DNA from 3 places in the Mesobacillus sp. QJM3NY_10 genome. Region 3 is predicted to be linked to each of the others. Evidence: riboswitches for the same ligand, from Rfam matches in the RefSeq annotation. Region 3 holds a riboswitch; each other region holds the start of a gene.
What was found. Region 3 has a riboswitch for lysine ahead of AC0VX7_RS17945 (aspartate kinase). Riboswitches for the same ligand answer to the same signal wherever they lie in the genome.
Positions count from the first base shown of each region.

Region 1: linked by a shared signal. The riboswitch ahead of AC0VX7_RS20730 (Na+/H+ antiporter NhaC family protein) and the one ahead of AC0VX7_RS17945 (aspartate kinase) in region 3 are both predicted to bind lysine.
Region 2: linked by a shared signal. The riboswitch ahead of AC0VX7_RS03710 (amidohydrolase) and the one ahead of AC0VX7_RS17945 (aspartate kinase) in region 3 are both predicted to bind lysine.

Region 1 is NZ_CM149675.1:4,094,177-4,100,857, reverse strand. It holds gene AC0VX7_RS20755 (DUF72 domain-containing protein) at 1-31, shown strand, start outside; gene AC0VX7_RS20750 (bifunctional metallophosphatase/5'-nucleotidase) at 99-1,469, shown strand; gene AC0VX7_RS20745 (YunC family protein) at 1,808-2,110, shown strand; gene AC0VX7_RS20740 (HD-GYP domain-containing protein) at 2,772-3,881, shown strand; gene yunB (sporulation protein YunB) at 3,987-4,757, shown strand; lysine riboswitch at 4,824-5,007, shown strand; gene AC0VX7_RS20730 (Na+/H+ antiporter NhaC family protein) at 5,149-6,681, shown strand, end outside.
Region 2 is NZ_CM149675.1:731,140-737,820, forward strand. It holds gene AC0VX7_RS03680 (beta-propeller domain-containing protein) at 1-441, shown strand, start outside; gene AC0VX7_RS03685 (VOC family protein) at 490-912, opposite strand; gene AC0VX7_RS03690 (hypothetical protein) at 1,053-1,247, shown strand; partial or broken gene AC0VX7_RS03695 (GntT/GntP/DsdX family permease) at 1,294-1,416, opposite strand; gene AC0VX7_RS03700 (helix-turn-helix transcriptional regulator) at 1,447-1,698, opposite strand; gene AC0VX7_RS03705 (nuclease-related domain-containing protein) at 2,478-3,383, opposite strand; lysine riboswitch at 3,492-3,668, shown strand; gene AC0VX7_RS03710 (amidohydrolase) at 3,824-5,422, shown strand; gene AC0VX7_RS03715 (methyl-accepting chemotaxis protein) at 5,570-6,681, shown strand, end outside.
Region 3 is NZ_CM149675.1:3,557,239-3,563,919, forward strand. It holds gene AC0VX7_RS17945 (aspartate kinase) at 381-1,613, opposite strand; lysine riboswitch at 1,776-1,953, opposite strand; gene uvrC (excinuclease ABC subunit UvrC) at 2,023-3,795, opposite strand; gene AC0VX7_RS17955 (glycosyltransferase family protein) at 3,811-5,274, opposite strand; gene AC0VX7_RS17960 (FTR1 family iron permease) at 5,384-6,313, opposite strand; gene AC0VX7_RS17965 (hypothetical protein) at 6,352-6,681, opposite strand, start outside.

The DNA.
Region 1 (6,681 bases), 540 kb from region 3:
GTTAAACCCGAGGCAGTTGGATTTGTTTTAAAACTCTAGAACCCTCCTGGCAATTTACAGGGGGGCACTTCATTTTTTAAAAGAGGATGGATGGTTAAATGGAAGAGGTTATTCATATTTACCATACGAATGATTTGCATAGCCATTTGGAGCACTGGCCAAGCATCCATAAGCTACTGACTGAGCGCCGGCGCTCGCACGAGGAAGCGGGCGACGAGGTTCTTGTTTTCGATATTGGCGATCATATGGACCGCTGGCATCCATTATCAGATGCAACTAGGGGAAAGGCTAATTGCCGTCTTTTGAATGAAGCTGGCTACGATGCAGCGACGATAGGGAATAACGAAGGCATCACCCTTCCTTTCGAAGATTTGGATTCGATGTATCTTGAAAAGGATTTCGAAATGATGATAGCAAATTTATATAATCGGGATGGGAGCAGGCCGGAGTGGGCTAAGCCCTATCATGTATACATAAGCAAAAGCGGGACTAGAATCGGTGTCATTGGCGTCACAGTTAATTTTGCGCGGTTTTATGAACAGTTGGGCTGGAAGCTGAACGACCCGATTGATGAATTGAAGAAATGCGTCGATCAATTAAAAGGAGAAACGGACGTTATTATCCTGCTATCGCATCTAGGAATCCATGATGATGAAATGATTGCCGGGATGTTCCCTGAGATTGATGTCATTTTAGGCGGCCATACCCACCATATATTACACGAGGGCAAGGAGGTTGGCTCCAGTTTGCTGGCGGGAGCAGGCAAATTTGGATACTATACCGGCCACGTAACCCTGAAGCTGGATGTGGATACAAAGCAAATTTTACAAAAAAAAGCTGTGCTTTATGATATGAATGAGGAAGATCAGGCTGAAAACGAACAGGAAATTACAGAAGGGTACTTCTTGGAAGGCAAAAGGCTGATGGCAGAAAGTGTTGCGTTACTTCCAGAGGATTTAAAGGCAGACCCATTGCAGCATTCTGAGCTATCCAAGATGCTCACTCAGGCGTTACGGGAATGGTGCAATGCCGATTGTGCGTTCATGAATGCCGGGATGATTCTTAATGGCCTGAAGCAGGGAAATGTAACAAAGCTCGACCTGCTCGAAATTTGTCCCCATCCAATCAATCCTTGTACGATCAGGATGTCAGGAGCAGAGCTAAAAGAAGTGCTCCTTCAGACCAGGGATGAAAAATGGCCCCATCTGCAGATAAAAGGTCTTGGCTTTCGCGGCACTGTCATGGGGGTCATGGAGTATGATGGAATCGAGTTTCAGCAAAAAGGGAACGTCACCCAGGTCCTTATTAATGGCAAGCTGATCGAGGCCAAGGAGCACTATACACTGGCGATTCCTGATATGTTTACGTTCGGCCGCTTTTTCCCAGAAATCCAGCGCGCTGAGGGAAAACGATACTGGCTACCTGAGTTCCTTCGCAATTTACTTGAGTGGAAGCTTGCGTCTTATTAAAAGGCAATTTTCGTAAAGAGTGTTGTTAAAATCCTAAAGCCGATTTTAACGTAATATAAGGGAATTTTGCCGGTCGATATTAAGTTTGCATTCTCTTTTCTCACAGAAGAGTCAACTTTACGAAGAAAAATAGGTAGTTAAATCTATTTATTAGTCAAATAGCAACAAAGTTTGAGAAAAGAGCTTATTAAAATAATCTCGCCTGCTTTAGTGGGCTGTTGTCGAGTTTAGTGAGTTGAAATTTTTCAACCAACTTTCACCAATATCAGATCAAAATATCACGCTTTTTGCCTCTCCTTCATAGAGTGTTATTGGGATTGAAGGAGGGAGTTGTGATCATGATCGACATGTCACCTATTGAAATAGAAGGCAGGACGTTCTTATGCATTTCTGTAAAACTGCCGAAGACAAACCTGCTTGTCGTTACAGGAGATAAAGGATACATTATGTGCGGAGCTCTGGATGTCGCACTTCTCAATGAAAAACTTAAGGGCAGGAAGGTTATTGCCGGCAGGGCGGTTGGCGTAAAAACAATCGAGGAATTGCTCGATGCCCCGCTGGAGTCCGTCACCTATGAAGCGGAAAACCTTGGTGCAACAAAAGGGATGATCGGCAAAGAAGCATTGCTGCTCATGAATTAAAAAGACAGCCTGTTTGGCTGTCTTTTTGCTTGTATAAAAAACTATTAACTTTTTACACTTAGATTAGTGTCCAGCTCCAGCACCTAGCCCCTCGAGTCGCTTGTCTAGTTTCGCCTCCTAGAAACTCCGAAACTTCAACTCCGCCGGCAGAAGCAAAAAGCGCTTCTTTGTCGGAGTCTCCAGTTTCTGCGTTTCTGGGCAGTCGGCTATACTTTTCGCTTTCGGTCCGCCTAATGAAGTTAAAGAACAACTTCACTAGTCGGCCCTCCAAGGCACACGATGTGCTAGACCCGCCAGCCACAGGATAAGGAAAGCTTCGAAGCGATTCATCGCACGACCGAAAGCGGTAGCTTTTGGGAGGACGTGGCGTTTTTAGGCGGGCAGCGCTTGTCGGGGCTGACCAAGGCGCTTGCGCTTTCTAGTTTGCATGTGAACATATTGTGGCAATTGTTAAGAATCAATGGAGCTATCCGATATATTAGTTGAACTGCTTTTTTCCCAACTTAAAAATGCAAAAGGCATCACCACTCTTATAATTATTGTGATAGAATATAAGAAAATATTGTCGTTTTATGTAAAATTTTCTTGTTTTCCTGGCTTTTTTTCGGAAGTTATCGCGGAAATTAGCCACCACCAACTAACAGATAAAGTGGGAATTGACATGAGACTCGTAGCCACCACTTCGGTAGAGGAAGGGGCTTTACTCGGAAAAGCCATCTATAATGACAAGGGCCAGGTTCTTTTAAACGTAGGCGCACGGCTCGAAGGCAAAATCCTTAGCCGACTAGAAGAGTTTGGTATTGACTATATTTATATAAAAGACCCTGATACAGACGATATCATTGTGAGAAACTCCATATCAGATGAATTGCGCGTCAATGCGATTATGACGATTGGGGATACATTCAAGCAAATTCAGCTGGATTCGAAGGTTTCACAAACCTTTGTACTGGAAAAATCAGCGAGGAAATTCAAGAAGCTGATCAGTGCTTTGCTTGATGAGCTTCAGAGGAGCAAAGAGCTGTTGAATTTGCTGTCCGATGTGTTTCTGCATGACCACTATATTTTTTCTCATTCATTGAATGTTACTTTATATGCCTTGGCTATTGGCATCGAAATGAAGCTGACTCCAAAAGAGCTTGAGCAGCTGGGGCTCGGTGCGATTTTACACGATGTTGGAAAAATGAAGGTTCCAGAAGAAATCCTATCAAAACCAGGCAAGCTGACTGTGGAAGAGTTCCAAGTCATTAAAGCCCACGCTGAGGATGGCTTTCAGATGCTCAGGAATATCCCGACCGTTCCGCTGATAGTGGCTCATTGTGCCTATCAGCATCACGAACGCTTGAATGGTGCAGGATATCCACGTGGATTGAAGGGTGACGAAATCCACTTATTCGGAAAGATACTTGGTGTGGCTGATGTGTTTGATGCCGTTACTTCTAATCGTGTATATCGGCCAGCGATGCTTCCGCATGAAGGCCTTGAAATCCTCTATTCGGGTTCAGGCAGCCTGTTTGATCCGAAGATAGTCGACGCCTTCCGAAGAGCAGTGGCGATATATCCGGTCGGCCTTACCGTTATGTTAAGCGATGGGCGAAAGGGAGTAGTGGCTGAGCAGAATCCTGGCTTGAGTGAGCGCCCTGTTGTCCGTATTCTCGAAGAAAACGGCCGTAAAGTAGAGCCATACCAGCTTGATTTGCAATCGAACCTATCCCTGATGATTGTCAGCTGTGATACGGTGATCAAATATGAGTACGCCGCTAATTATTAATTTTTCCAGATTGGTAATTTAGAATTGCAGGCATAAACTTTAAATACTTTTTAGGCTAGTTCCCCCCTTTGAAGCATACATATAGCTTTAGAGGGGGGATTTGTTTTGGCAAAATTCGGCCGGCGGCTGCCTCGAAAAGGGCCCTTGCCTTTCAGGTATGTATTCCTGCTGACATTCGTCTTTTTTTCCTTTTCAACAGCAGCAGGATTGTGGGTCATAGATAAAGGGCTCGAGCCCACATTGATGAAATACGCGGAATCCCAGACAAGAAAAATTGCCACGCTTGTAATCAATAAGGCGATCAATAAGAAGATTGCCAATGGGATGGATATTGATAAAGTAATTGAATTTGTTCCGGTGGATGGCGGAACGACTACTGTAGTGAAATTCAATACCGAAATCATCAACAGGGTAAAAGCTGAAACGACTAACATTGTGCAAATGAACCTGAAGGAAGCAGAAAGAGGGCATCTCACTTCACTCGAGATGCTGACAGATGTCGAGCTTGTCACCGATGAAGAGGACAGGGAAGCAGGAATCATATATTACGTTCCATTGGGCCAGGCCACCAATAATGCACTTCTTGGTAATATGGGCCCGAGAGTTCCTGTGAAATTCAATGCAATCGGGGATGTGACCTCAGATGTGGTCTGGGATACCGAGGAGCACGGAATCAACAATACGTTAATCAATGTTTCAGTAAGAGTCAAGGTCAACGTCCAAATTATTATACCGTTTGCGACTAAAATAGCCACTGTGCAGGAAAATATTCCGATTGGCAGCTTCTACTACCCTGGAAAAGTACCGCAATTTTATAATGGCGGCGGGGGTGTCGTACCACCTGCTATTCAGGTTCCAGGTACGCCTGGGCAATAAAAACAGTTGTCAAGTTAGCGATATTGTTATATTATAAAATCAATTGAATAATAAACCACATCATTCCGATGGGGTAGAGGCGCAGGATTCAAGAGTAAGCTGTGTGAGGATGACAACGTTGATCACAGCTAAAAGGGAATTTTGCCGAAGCAATAATCAGTGAGTCACATTTTTTATTGCTGGGGATACTTTGAACAAGAGTATCACTGTCATTATGGAGGTATATCCATAATGGGGAGCTACAGATCGTGATGGAGACACTAGTTGCTTATTAAGGGCAGCGATAGAATGTTCTCTATCGTTGCCCTTTTTTATTTATTTTTAAAAAGTAGCTACAACTCTTTTCATGTAAAAGTTTCCCCCTGTCAAAAACAAGGAGGAGAAAGAAAGAATGGAGAACACAATTTTTTCATTGCTGCCGCCATTAGTGGCAATCTTAATGGTAGTGATCACAAGGCGAGTGCTATTGTCTTTGGGGACAGGCATCATCGCAGCGGCTTTTTTGCTCGCTGAATTTAATATCGCAGAAACATTTGCAATTATGTGGGACGCGATCAAGGGGATTGTTGTCGCAGATGGCGAACTGAACACGTATAGCCTGTACATCATCCTATTTCTATTATTATTGGGTACAATCACAGCGTTCATTTCCATTTCAGGCGGAAGCCGTGCGTTTGGCGAATGGGCGATGAAGCGTGTGAAAACAAGAGTCGGAGCACAGCTTGTCGGCGCATTTTTAGGCGTTATTATTTTCATTGATGATTATTTCAATGCTTTGGCAGTCGGTCAAATTACACGCCCGATCACAGACCGACAAAAGGTTTCTCGTGCAAAGCTTGCTTACTTGATCGACTCTACTTCTGCACCTGTCTGTGTCATTTCCCCAATTTCGAGCTGGGGTGCTTACATTATTGCGTTGATTGGTACCATCCTCGCTGCTCATGGAGTTAGCGAATATACGGCATTTTCAGCGTTCATGCAAATGGCGCCAATGAACTTTTACGCACTTGCAGCGTTAGCGATGGTCTTTATCGTAGCTCTAAGAAATATCGAAATTGGACCTATGAAAAAGCATGAAGAACGTGCGATCACGGAAGGAATCGTCGTTCCACAGGACAAGCCTGTACCGGGCGAACTGAAGGATGACCTTCCTACAAGCACAAAAGGGACAGTTGGAGACCTTGTATGGCCGATTGTAGCCCTTGTCGCTGGAACTGTAGGCATGATGCTTTGGACTGGAGCAAGCGCTGTGGAAGGCAATGTTACCATCTTAGCGATTTTCGAAAACACAGATGTAACGAAGTCTCTTGTTACTGGCGGATTGCTTGGACTAGCTGTTGCACTGATTCTGTTTGTAAGGCAGGCAGTAGTGTTAAAAGGCGTCAATGCCAATGTTTTTGGCAAAGGAATTGTTGAGGGCATTAAGTCAATGCTCCCGGCTATTTATATCCTGTTCTTCGCATGGGTCATTGTTGATTTGATTGGAAGACTTGAAACTGGCAAGTATCTTGCTGGTATTGTTGAAAGCTCTAATATTAATATCTCATTCCTGCCGTTCCTGCTATTCCTCGTAGCTGGAATCATGGCTTTCTCAACAGGAACTTCATGGGGATCATTCGGCATCCTGCTTCCAATTGCCGGGGACATCGCTGCTGCAGCTGATATCAACCTTATGCTGCCAGCATTAGCAGCAGTATTGGCGGGCGCGGTTTTTGGTGACCACTGCTCACCAATATCCGATACTACGATCCTTTCATCAACAGGAGCTGGCTCACACCACTTAGACCATGTCATGACCCAGCTGCCATACGCTTTGATTTCCGCTGCGATAGCATCTGTCGGATTCCTGATCATTGGTTTCACTGGCAGCACTTTAGGAGCACTTGCGGCTGTGGCAATCTTGCTTGTTGCCTTTGCTTTCATT
Region 2 (6,681 bases), 1.9 Mb from region 3:
CCGCGTATCCTGACAGATGGAGTTAAAATCTCCTTGTTCGATGTGAGCGACATGTCCAATCCGAAAGAGAAATTCACTGAGATCATTGGGGGTCGCGGCACTTACTCACCATTGAACCATGACCATAAAGCTTTGCTGTTCAATAAAGACAAAGACATCTTTGCCTTCCCGATTTCAGTTTACCGAAACAGTGAGAAGAATGAATACGAACAAATCTTTGAATATCAGGGGGCTTATGTTTACGATATTGACCCTGAAACTGGTATCCACCTTAATTCAAAAATAACCCATATCAACGGTGACATGCCGTATTACGAAGAATGGGAGCACCAAATTCAGCGCCTGCTCTATATCGGAGACACAATGTACGCCCTGTCCGCCGAAAAAATTACAAGTCATAAAATGGGCAGTTATGAAAAGGTTGGGGAGTTGGAGTTTTAAAAAAGAAGGCACTTCTGCACTTGAGCCCCGCAGAGGTGCCTTTTCGTTTTAGTTACTGCCGAGCCCTTCAGTATTCTGCAGCACGATTCTCCAACCATCGGGATCGGCAATCGTCACACCGGCATTTTTCCAATACGGATTTTCCGGCTCGACTTCCGGATAGCCCATATCATGCAGCCGCCCAGCGATTGCGTCTAGCGCTTCCTTGTCAGGAATGTAGAAGACTAATAGATTGTCTTCTGTGGGCGCGGGACAGGGACTGCCATTTTCATGCTGGGTAAACTCAAGGTGATAGCTCAAATCAGGCAGGCCAAGCATCACCCCGTCATAGCCATCATGTTTTTCAAATGAACCTACTACTTCAAGCCCTACACCATCACGATAAAATTCAACGACCTTTTCCAACTGATCCGTTGGCCGTGCAATCCTGAATTGGACAGCAGGCATTTTTTCAGACCAAGATTTCTTCATCTTCAGCACCTCGCTTCAATACTTTAGTTTTATAATATTGTAAAAAAACACATTTGAGGTCGGAGATAGGAATGAGAATTTCTCAGACTTTCGATGTAGTTTGTTATAATTAAGATGATATTAAATTAAGAGGTGTTTACATGACCCTTGGTCTTGTTTTAGTCATCATTATTCTCATTGGAGCACTGCTGGCAACATTGTTATTGTCCGGCAAGGGAGACGAGGAATATAGCAAAGCCACGAAAAAAAACACGACGAACCTGACAATGATTTATGTGGTGGTTATTTTGTTATCATTCATTGCCGTTGGGGTTTATATTAGGTGGTTTGTTTAGGAGTTTAAAAAAGGTCAGCCCTTCATAATCGGGCTGACCTTTTCGTTTATACAAACAGGCAAAGCAACAAAATAAATCCTAATCCTGCTACTGAAATAATCGTTTCAAGCAGTGTCCATGTTGCGAATGTTTCTTTCATGCTAAGACCAAAGTATTCTTTGAACATCCATTTCTATTATGAAATTCTTTTGGACTAAACCTAACGGAGGTTCATTGCTTTTTCAACTTCTATTACAAGTTCTGTTGGTTTCATTCCTAAAGCCACTGCAATTCTAAAAAGATCATCGAGTGTTAGATCATACTTAGCGCTTTCTATATCGCTGATAGATTGTAAACTTATACCGCTGTATAAAGCCAGGTCCTCTTGTGTCAATTGTTGTTCGGCTCGCAGTCTTTTAATGGTTTTTCCTAACTCATGAGTAATGTTCATGGAGTTATCCCCTTTTCTCATATTTTTCGCATAGTGCTAGCTGAATAAAAATCGTCACACTACCATTTTATGTTTTAGCTGATTTTATATATATTATTTACTTTTTATTCACTTTTTGCATGCTGTGAATCCAGCAAGAATTTATAAGGAATCGTGTACCTTCTTATTTTGTTCCCACTGATGCATTCTAAGAACTATCATAGCATCTCCTAGAAAAAGAAAAAATAAGAGATGATATTGAAAAAGTAATAGAATCAGCAAGCCATTTTTCGGATGAAAAGTAAACTCTTTCAAAAAGTAAAAGGGTTAAATTAAAATAGGGATAAAAGATTACGATCACATAAATAAAGGGAATGTGCCCTTAGGGAAGCAATCGTGGGGTTAAAGGTCACATAAAAGGACATAATGTTCCCTTAGAGAAGCAATCTTGGAGTTAAAGGTCACATAAAAGGAGATAATGTGCCCTTAGGAAAGCAATCGTGGGGTTAAAGGTCACATAAAAGGAGTTAATGTGCCCTTAGGGAAGCAATCGTGGGGTTAAAGGTCACATAAAAGGAGTTAATGTGCCCTTAGGGAAGAGATTGTGGGGTTAAAGGTCACATAAAAGAAGATAATGTGCCCTTAGGGAAGCAATCGTGAAGTTAAAGGTCACATAAAAGGGGATAATGTGCCCTTAGGGAAGCAATCGTGGAGTTAAAGGTCACATAAAAGGAGATAATGTGCCCTTAGGGAAGCAATCGTGGAGTTAAAGGTCACATAAAAGCCCGGAAGAAGGCGATACTTCTTCCGGGCTTTGTATTTTACTCATAATGAGTTGAAATCCACTCTCCTTTGACTAAGAGGTTTTTCTTTAAGACTCTTCTTATGGCTTTCTTGGGCAGAATCCCATATGTCCATTCAAAAATTGCTGATGTGGTTACTCTCCGATCCGGGAAGAGTAATTGAAAGCTTTTAACAGTGCGTAGCACCATAGAATCAACCGGTTCCCTGGAGTCACAATGATTGCATATAATCCGCTTTCGCTCGAAAACCTCCAAAAACTCCCCGCACTCTCCACAAATAACCCCTTTCCTCAACATACCAAAATCATAACCTGGTACTCTGCTATATGGTGATTTCGTAATATGCAATGACAATAGAGCCTCGGCCAGCTTGGTATGCTTGCTCGTTAATTTTGATGAGGTTCTGTTCATTTTATTCATAAAGCGGTTGAGTTGGTTTGGCAAAATAATGGGTGATTTTAATGGTGCTTGCAGTAGGGCAAATTCAGGGTTGATGAACACGAGGTGAGGTTCAAGTGGGGTGTAAAATCCCAGGCTCTTCAGCAGTTGTTTCAGGAGTGTTTCTGCTCTATTTAGTTGGTGTAGGGGGTTTTTGGTTTCTAACCCTGCGACTGTTTTAAATTTGTCACCATCCAGATAATAGTCCCCTTCAAGGTTTTTTACTTCAAAAAGGTGTAGGCGGTCCTGTGTAATCACGAGAGAATCGATTTGAAAAAGGGTGCCACTCACTTCGAGGAGCAGGTCGTTGATAATGAGACTCTCAACTCGGTAATTCGTAAACCATTTGTCAAACTGCACTTCACCTTCATACCCTTTTTCAAGCGTTCTCAGGTTTTGGGCATCTTTCTCTTCCAGTTCCATTCTGCGATTCAAAGCTTCCAATATCTCTAATTCTTCCGGTTTGGTTCTTTCTTTTACTATCATATTCCACTTCCTTTCTTTTTCATTTTAAAAGACTGTCAAATAAAAATCAGTGAACATTCTTGGACATTTATGATACTATTAAGCTAATTTCATATGATCTTATCAGGTCGGTGAGGTAGAGGAGCGAATAACAAAAGTAGTCCATCGGAGTATGACATCGTTGATGGTGGCTGAAAGGGTTGTTTGCCGAAGCGTAATCAGGGTCAAACTGATTACTGCTGGGATGCTTTCTGAACAAGGAGCAGACTGTCATGCGGGGTTTGTGCATGGAGAACTACTGATCGAAATGGAGGATAACGTATATTGTAAAAGCAATGATAGGTTATTTTCTGTCATTGCTTTTTTGCAGACAAAAGCCTTTCCATTATCCCCTTCTATCAAACTCCTAACGCACTCCCCAGGCATTCACAATTTTTATCTATCCAAAGGGGAGAATCTTCTTGAGAACCATCTATAAAAATGGAACGATCTATACATTCAATTCACGCAATCCAATTGTACAGGCTGTGGTCATCGAAAATGGCCGTTTTATCGATATGGGAACTACCGCGGATATGGTGCTGCAATGGGGCAGCAAGGCACAAACCATTGACCTGGAAGGGAAGACAGTTACGCCAGGCTTGATTGACAGCCATCTTCACCTGTCCATCATGGCGGATAGTTTTATCAATCTCGATTTTGTCGGAATCACGACCAAACATGAGATGCTGGCAAAAATTCAGGAAAAAGCCAGCCAGCTTGAGCCGGGCGAATGGATTGTCGGCAGCAGCTGGGATGAGAATCTTTTTACCGACGGAGGGATTCCGACGATAGCAGAGCTGGATTATGTGGCGCCAGCCAACCCGTTATTTTTAACAAGGACGTGCCTGCATGCGACCCTCGTCAACAGCAAGGCGCTCGAAGTGAGCGGCTATCATCAGTCGATATCGGTTCCGGAGGGCGGCACAATCGTACTCGATGAAATCACCAAGCAGCCGACGGGACTGTTCCTCGAGTCAGCGGCGAATCTGGTCAGACAGCACATTCCTGAACGCTCGTACGACGACTGGAAAAAAGCGATGAGACAGACGATGCATTTTGCCATGAGTAAAGGGCTGACGAGCGTGCATACGAATGATCCACTCTATCTTGGCGGACTTGAAAAAACGTGGGACCTATTCAATGAACTTTTAAATGGAGAGCAGCTCGGTTTGCGCAGCAATCTCCTAATCAACCATGAGTTTTTACCAAACCTAAAAGAAGCTGGAATGTACACTGGTTATGGCAATGATACCCTGCAAATCGGTGCGGTGAAAATTTTTGCCGATGGAGCATTTGGCCGGAGAACCGCGCTGTTGTCAGAACCATATAGCGATGCGCCAGGTCAGTATGGTGATGCGATGTATGACCAGGAGCATTTATATGAAATCGTGAAAGGTGCACGGGAACTGGACATGCCGATTGCAGTCCATACAATTGGCGACCAGGCACTGGAGAATGTTCTCGACGTGCTGGACAAGTTCCAGGCAGTGGCTTATCGAGACCGGCTAATCCATGCGCAGGTTTTACGAGAGGAATTGATCCCTAGACTAAAGTCGCCAAGCAGAATTGCCGATATCCAACCGCGCTTTATCGCAAGTGACTTCCCATGGGTTCAGGAGCGTCTCGGCGTAGAACGAATCAAGCTTTCTTACGCATGGAAAACCTTGATGGAAGCAGGTGTCATATGTGCCGGAGGCTCTGATTCTCCGGTTGAACCAGTCGATCCGATTTTGGGAATCCATGCGGCAGTAACAAGGAAAAAGCCGGGGGAAACTCACGCTGGCTACGTGCCGGAGCAGAAGCTGTCGATGGTCGATGCTTTCCGACTCTTCACCGAACTAGGAGCTTATCCAACAAACGAAGAGACGGTGAAAGGCACTATTGCACGGGGAAAATTAGCAGATCTGACCGTTTATTCCAAAAATCCATTTGAAATGACAGATGCAGATGAACTTTTATCGATGGAAATTGAAATGACGATCATTGGCGGAGAAATCAAATATCGCAGGCTCAATTAGAAATATGGAGACGGTTCTTAACTTCCATTCGGAAGAAAGAACCGTCCTTTTTATTTTTATGGCTAAAGTCCTAAAATTTTCTGAATTTGAACCGAAATAGTAGGTAAGAGTGGTAATTTAATCTATTGCTGGACAGGAGAGCGGAAAATGAAATTCAAAAAAAGGTTCACAAAACCACAGATGAGATTCAGTGTTCGTGCTAAACTATTGACCGGCTTTTTCTCGGTTTTAACTTTGTTGGCGCTCGTGGCAATCATCACGAACTTTCAGTTTAACAAGATGAACAGCCAGTATTCGTCATCCATTGATGAACGGATGGAAAAGCTGAATCTGATTGTTGAGATGAAGGATGCCATCATGAGGGAGCAACTGGCACTCCAAAAGTATATGGCTAATGGTGATGGAGAAAGCCTGATTGAATTTGAAGGTGCGGTAGAAGATTTTGATAAAAGCTCTAAGAAATATTTAAGCTCAGAAGAATCAGCTGAGGGAAAAAAGGTAGGAGAAAACCTTGTTGCAGCTGAGGCGCAATATTATGAGGTGGCTTCAGAGGCTTTTCTTTTAATAAGAGATGAACAAATGGTCAAGGTCAGGTTATTGATGCAGGAAAAAGGAAATCCGCTTATCTTCAGCCTGAATTCTGCTGCTGAGGACGCGATTGAGTACCAGCAAGACGCTCTGGAATTAACGGGTGAAACGTTATCTGGTGATGTTAAGAAAGTAGCCTTGCTCATCATTGTGCTCAGTGCAGCGGCGTTTGTGTTGGGAATCGTCATTGCGCTGCAAATAAGCCGAATGATTTCCAAGCCGGTTCAGCTGGTATCGCAAGCAGCAAAGCAAGTGGCGCAAGGGAACCTGGCTGTTGAAAAATTGAATGTGAAGAATAAAGATGAAATCGGCGAGTTGGCCGCGGCTTTTAACGAGATGACGACCAATTTAAGGGAACTGATTTTCAAGGTAAGCAGTACATCGGAGCAGGTTGCGGCATCGGCTGAAGAAATGATGGCAAGTGCGGAACAGACCAACTCTGCTACAAACCAGGTAGCAACAGCCATCCAGGAGGTTGCTGGCGGTGCCGAGGTCCAGAGCAAAAATACAGAAGAAAGTGCGAAAGCGGTAGGCGAGATGTCAGGCGGGATCCAGCGAGTGGCCGAAACGACCTCTACCGTTGCCGAGTCTGCGGCTGAAACGGCAAAACAAGCACAGGTCGGCCAGGAATCTCTGGAAAAAGTCATTGAAAAAATGAAGTCGATCAATAA
Region 3 (6,681 bases):
TATGGGACCTTTACCTCTTGGTTCTCACTTTAAAGGGCACATTTCCCTTTATGTGACCTTTACCTCTGGCTTCCCACTTTAAAGGGCACATTATTCCCTTTTATGTGACCTTTACCTTTGGCTTTTCACTTTAAAGGGCACATTATTCCCTTTTATGTGACCTTTACCTCTGGCTTCCCACTTTAAAGGGCACATTATTCCCTTTTTACTAAACAGGGAACATATTTATCTTTTATGTGACCGGTTTCTCTCCCTTTTCCCAAAAGGGAGGACATATTTACCTTTTATATGCCCGGTTTCTCTCGCTTTTGCTAAACAGGGAACATATACACAAATAGCCTTCCCAATAACGTGCACCGGGAAAGCTATTTTTCTCCTGATTAATTCGTCTTAACAGCTTCGGAGTAAAGTTCAAATGCTTCATGCAATGATTCCACCGCGTTTACCATTTTTTTCTCATCAACTACGGTGGAGACTTTGATTTCAGATGTGCTTACCATCTTCACCTGGATACCGTGTCCTTCAAGGACTTCAAACATTTTGGCAGCTACACCTGGATTTGAAACCATTCCTGAACCTACAATCGACACCTTTGCCAGACCGGTTTCGGATTCGACCGCCTGATAGTTCAAAGCTTCTTTATTGCGTTCCAATACGTCCAGTGCCTCTGGGAGGTCGTTACTCTTAATGGAGAACGAAATATTGGCTAACCCTGCTTCTGTACGGCTCTGGACGATGATATCGACATTGATGTGGTTCTGTGCAAGTGTTGTGAATATAGTTGAAAGTCCTTTTAATGAAGTGCTTACTCCAAGGACTGATACTCTCGTAATTTGGTCTTCAAACGCTACTCCGCGTACGATTAGATTCTGTTCCATTTCATTCTCCTCCTCGATGATCGTGCCTCTTTCTTTTTCCATGCTGGATCTTACTTCAAGTGGCAATCCATAGTTTTTCGCAAATTCAACCGCTCGCGGATGGAGCACTCCTGCCCCGAGATTTGCCAACTCTAGCATTTCATCATATGAAACGCTCAGCAATTTTCTCGCGCTTTTCACATATCTTGGGTCAGTCGTAAAAACGCCGGTCACATCAGTATAGATATCGCATTTATCAGCCTTCAGTGCCGCCGCAAGGGCTACTGCCGTTGTATCTGACCCGCCGCGTCCAAGTGTCGTGATATCACCGTCATCCGTAACACCCTGGAATCCCGCGACAATGACCACCTTGCCAGTCTCTAAGTCCCTGGCAACCCTGTCTGTGTCAATATCGACAATCCTGGCGTTGCCGTGGACAGCTTCTGTTTTGATTCCAGCCTGCCAGCCTGTATAGGAAACGGCATCGATGCCATTTTGCGCCAATGCCATGGAAAAAAGTGCGATGGTAATTTGCTCTCCTGTTGTCAAAAGCATATCCATTTCTCTTTTTGATGGCGCGCTGGAAATATCATTCGCCATTTCGACAAGATGGTCCGTCGTCTTCCCCATTGCTGAAACGACTACGACCACATTGTTGCCGTTCTGCAGTTCCTCCGCTGTCCTGCTTGCTGCGTTCCTGATCCTTTCGACGCTTCCCACTGATGTTCCACCGAATTTCTGTACAATCAATCCCATACGTTTCCCCTGCCTCTTCATTCTTATTTTGCCTCTAATAGAGAGTTTCATGGCTACGCCGCATATGTATTTTCCCCGGTCCTCTTTTAAAAAAGGTCCATAAAAACAGAAAAAGCAATGGAAGTGGCTCCCATTGCTTGATAAACGTGTATATACGCTGCAACATGAGATAGCACTCCAAGATGGCAATCTTGACAATCCAGCGTTTATTCAACGAAGGACCAGCGAGAAAATCGATAGGCATTTCCCCACTTCGGCGAACATCCCCTTTCAAAGTCCATCCTCGAATCCTACAATTCTCCTGACTTTTACTCTTGAAGTTCGCACCTCTATCTTCACTTTAATGCTCTAAAGTGATAGCTATATGAAATTTTTATCATTATAGCACACCTAAAAATAGAATGCTACATTAATTCTGTAATTTCTGATATAGTTCCTCCGCAACATTAGCTGGAAGTCCGGCAGCATTCAGCTCTTCCAAAGAGGCTTCTCTCATTTTTTTCACCGAGCCGAAATGCTTCAACAGAGCTTTCTTGCGCTTTTCGCCTATGCCCGGGATATCATCAAGCAGTGATTGAAAGGCACTTTTGCCCCTTAACTGGCGGTGGAAGGTAATCGCGAACCGGTGGACTTCATCCTGGATTCTTTGCAACAGGTAAAACTCCTGGCTGTTTCGCGGTAGTTCTATTACCTGCAGCGGGTTACCATAGAGGAGCTGCGAAGTCCTGTGCTTGTCATCCTTGGCCAGGCCGGCAATCGGAATATCCAGCCCAAGTTCATTCTCAAGCACATCACGCGCTGATTCAATATGTCCTTTTCCGCCATCGATGATAATCAAATCCGGAAGCGGCAATCCCTCTTTCAGGACACGAGTATACCTGCGCCTTACGACTTCCCTCATCGATTCATAGTCATCCGGACCTTTTACTGACTTAATCTTATATTTGCGGTATTCCCTTTTTTCGGGCTTGCCGTCGATAAAAACAATCATCGCTGATACCGGATCGGTTCCCTGAATGTTGGAGTTATCGAAGGACTCAATCCGATGAGGGGTGTAGATGCCCATTTGCTTGCCAAGGTTTTCAACAGCCTTGATGGTCCGTTCCTCATCACGGTCAATTAACGAAAACTTCTCTTTCAGGGCGATACCGGCATTCTTGGACGCTAGATGGACGAGCTCCTTTTTCTTTCCGCGCTGCGGTTTTAGCACTTTGACTTCAAGCAGACCCTCTGCTAGTTCAAGGTCCACGCCCTCAGGAACCAATACTTCCTTTGGCTTGAAATGCTCATTTTTTGAGTAAAATTGGCCCAGGTATGTGAGAATATCTTCTTCAGGTTCATTGTAGATTGGAAACATCGAAACCTCTCGTTCAATCAATTTTCCCTGACGGATAAAGAAGACCTGTACACACATCCAGCCCTTGTCGACAGCATAGCCAAACACATCCCGGTCGGTAAAATCAGTCGTGGTCATCTTCTGCTTTTCCATCGTTGCCTCAATATGGACGATCTTGTCGCGAAATTCCTTGGCACGTTCAAAATCAAGTTCTTCGGCAGCCGCAGCCATTTTCACCGTCAAATCTTCCTTGATTTCTTTATATCCCCCGTTGAGGAAACGTGTAATCTCATCTGTAATCTGCTTATACTCTTCCTTGGCTACGTCCTTGACACAGGGAGCAAGGCACTGCCCCATATGATAATAAAGGCAGACACGATCAGGCAGCGTAGAACACTTCCGGAGCGGATAAATCCTGTCCAGCAGTTTTTTCGTCTCATTCGCCGCCTGTACATTGGGATACGGCCCAAAATATTTGCCGCTGTCCTTTTTTACCTTTCTCGTAATAATCAGCTTTGGATGCCGTTCGGCAGTCAGCTTGATGAACGGATATGATTTATCATCCTTGAGCATGATGTTATATTTTGGATCATATTTCTTGATCAGGTTGATTTCAAGAAGCAGCGCTTCCATATCCGAGGAGGTGACGATATACTCAAAATCCTCAATTTCATTAACAAGACGGAGAGTTTTTCCGTCATGCGATCCTGTAAAATAAGAGCGCACCCTATTCTTCAATACCTTCGCTTTCCCAACGTAAATAATGGTCCCCTGCCTGTCCTTCATTAAATAACAACCTGGCTGGGCAGGGAGAAGAGCAAGCTTATTCCTGATCTGTTCATTCATGCCGTTCACCTCCTGTTACGGTGTCCATTTATATAGAATAATCTTATGATAGACTGGGTCAAAAATTTTTCCTGAAGTAAATGTTTCTACCTTTTCTAGCTTCCCTCCAGAATCAAAGCCCTGGGAATGGAAGCCGTCCACAACACTGTTCGTTAAATAAATCGTCTTGCCTTTATATAACCCCTGATCGTGAAGGAAATTCCTATAGGTATAGATTCGTTTATGCGGAAAAGGCATTTCAAGATACTGAAGCACCCTCGTTTCTTCCCATGTATACAGAACGAAGGCCTCTGGCTGCTCCTCCAGATAGTGGGCAAGCTGATAGACCGCTGGTTCGATTGCAGCCTGTTTTTGAATATAGCTTGAAGAAATCATTGCCTGGGCAATGATAACGGTGACTACCAAAAAACTGACATACACCCCTGCCCTTTTTTTAAAAAAGACAGTCAGACCAACAAACACGAGCAATAGCGCGATTGGCAGTATATGCCTCGGCTTTTCAATATTCTGGGCAAAAAGTGCCCAAGCACCGTATGCGAACAGCAGCAGTGCACCCAATAAAAAGCTGCCTTCCTTATAAACTTTACTTTTCGATACTGGCAAAAAAATTAATATGCCGATAACTATATATAATACCATCAAAACAGTTGTTCGTGAAAAGATTCCCCACCACAAAATGTTGGTAAACAAGAATGCTTTCATCCGTGCCCACATGGACAGTTCATTGGATACCGAAGTGCCTCCCCACTCCTGAAAATGCCCTCCAGTAAATCCAAACGCAAGCTCAAGGAAGTTAACGAGTCCACCTTCAGAAATGACTAGCCCTCCAACCCAGATTAACTGGAACAATCCTGCGATGACTACATATTTGATAACACCGCCCAGTCCAATCTCCCTTTTTGCCCATTTTCTATATAAAAGATATACCAGACCGATTCCCATCGGAATGTAGCTTAGCCTGATCCCCAATAGGACACTGAATAAAAACAGTGGAAGCAGCATCCATTTGCCAGCTGGTCTCGACTCTGCTGCCGCGATACTCCAGAAGTACCACCAAAAGGCAGCAAGTGCAGCACCCTCTGACATTGGCTGGTTCACAATAATCAGCGGATAACTGGCAGTATATATGACAGCCGCGACAAGAAAAGCACTCACACCGGAAACATATCTTTTAGCCAGGAAATACACAGGCAAAATCGAGCTAGCGTATACCAAAACATTAAATAAAACCAATGCCTGATTTGGGGTATCTGCCAAAAAATTGACAAGCATGCCGCCAAAAATAAAGTATGGATACCCCGGAAAATGCGGCTGCATCGCTCGTAGGTCAAACCTGTCCATTGCCAGGGTAAAGTCAACTTGGTCCCAGGAAGATACGAATGGATTAAGCGAGCTCAACTGTATTGTGAAAATGTAAAGAACCGCAAGCGAACTCAGTCCAAGAATGATTACTCTGTTCATTTTTTCTAAATTCATCATTTTACACCAACTAACTTCCATGGAAATCATTTTTTTCGTATGAAAAAAGTACAAGGAAATTCCCTGTACTTTTTTGGAGAGAGGATCGTAAAGCCTCGAATCTAATTGATTATTTAACTTGTGGGTTCAATACTACTTGCTTATTCTCTGCAGCATTGTTCTCAACAGCCTTCACTTTCTTAGGGCTGCGTGATGAAGTCAGCAGGTAGATCGCCGCAAAGTATCCGATATACGCAATGACTTCTTCAATCGAAGGCATCGATGAGTATCCAAACAGAGCCTTCAGGAAGATGCCCACATCACCAGAGATAAGCGGAGCAACACCAGTATCACGGAGATAATGTGCATAATCAATCGGGTGTTCAGGCAATAGCCACGTTATATCGTAAACATGGTACATAACGCTGCCGATTATGTTCACATCCTGCATCATTGAAATTGCCTGAACAAGCAATCCAGCAGAAATCAGGATGATGAATGCACCAGTGATTTGGAAGAACGTTTTTAGCTTAACCTTCATCGTACCTTTGAAGAACATGTAAGAGACGCCAACGGCAAGCAATGTACCAGTAATTGCTCCCCATCCCTGCATGGCAGCACCGATGTTACCACCTGTGATTGCCGCAAAGAAGAAGACCGTTTCAATACCTTCACGCAGGACGACAAGGAAAGAATGGATGACCATGCCGACAATGTTTCCTGTCGAGATGAACTTATTCATTTTCCCTTCCATGTTACCTTTAAGATCCTTACTATGGCTTGCCATCCAGAATACCATCTGGGTCAAGAGTAAAGTAGACACGATCATAATTCCGATTTTTAAATATATCTCACTGCCCATTGCCGCGAAACCTGTAAATACGACCTGGAACAGGATCGCAACCCCGATACTAGCCAGAACAGCAAGTCCGGCACCCAGCCAGACATACTTTGTATATTTGGGATTACCGGTTCTTTTTAAGTATGTTGTGATGATTCCGATGATTAATAACGCTTCCAATACTTCACGAAAAGTAATCAATAATGCTTGAACTTCCATTGCTGATTCTCCCCTCTCCAAGGTGTCATCAAAATTTATTATCTTCTTCTCTTAATACCAATAACGACAATCGCACCAATGACCGCGACAATCAGAATCAAAGGAATCCAGTTACGGATATTCGAACGATCTGTCCAGTCCTTTTTGCCAGGGCCCTCTTCTTCTTCTGTATCTGTAAAATGGCCCACTTCCAGGCTTGGAAGATCGAATTCGTCTTGCAATGCATTCAGGATTTCCTCTTTCTTCTCTTTAAAGACTTCTATGTCTGAAGGTTTCTTCCCTACTCCAAAAAGTCCGGGATTTCCTAGTGCTACCAGTGCAGCATCAAAGTCGGCTTTTATTTCTTTGTCTGTTTCAGGGTTACTTGC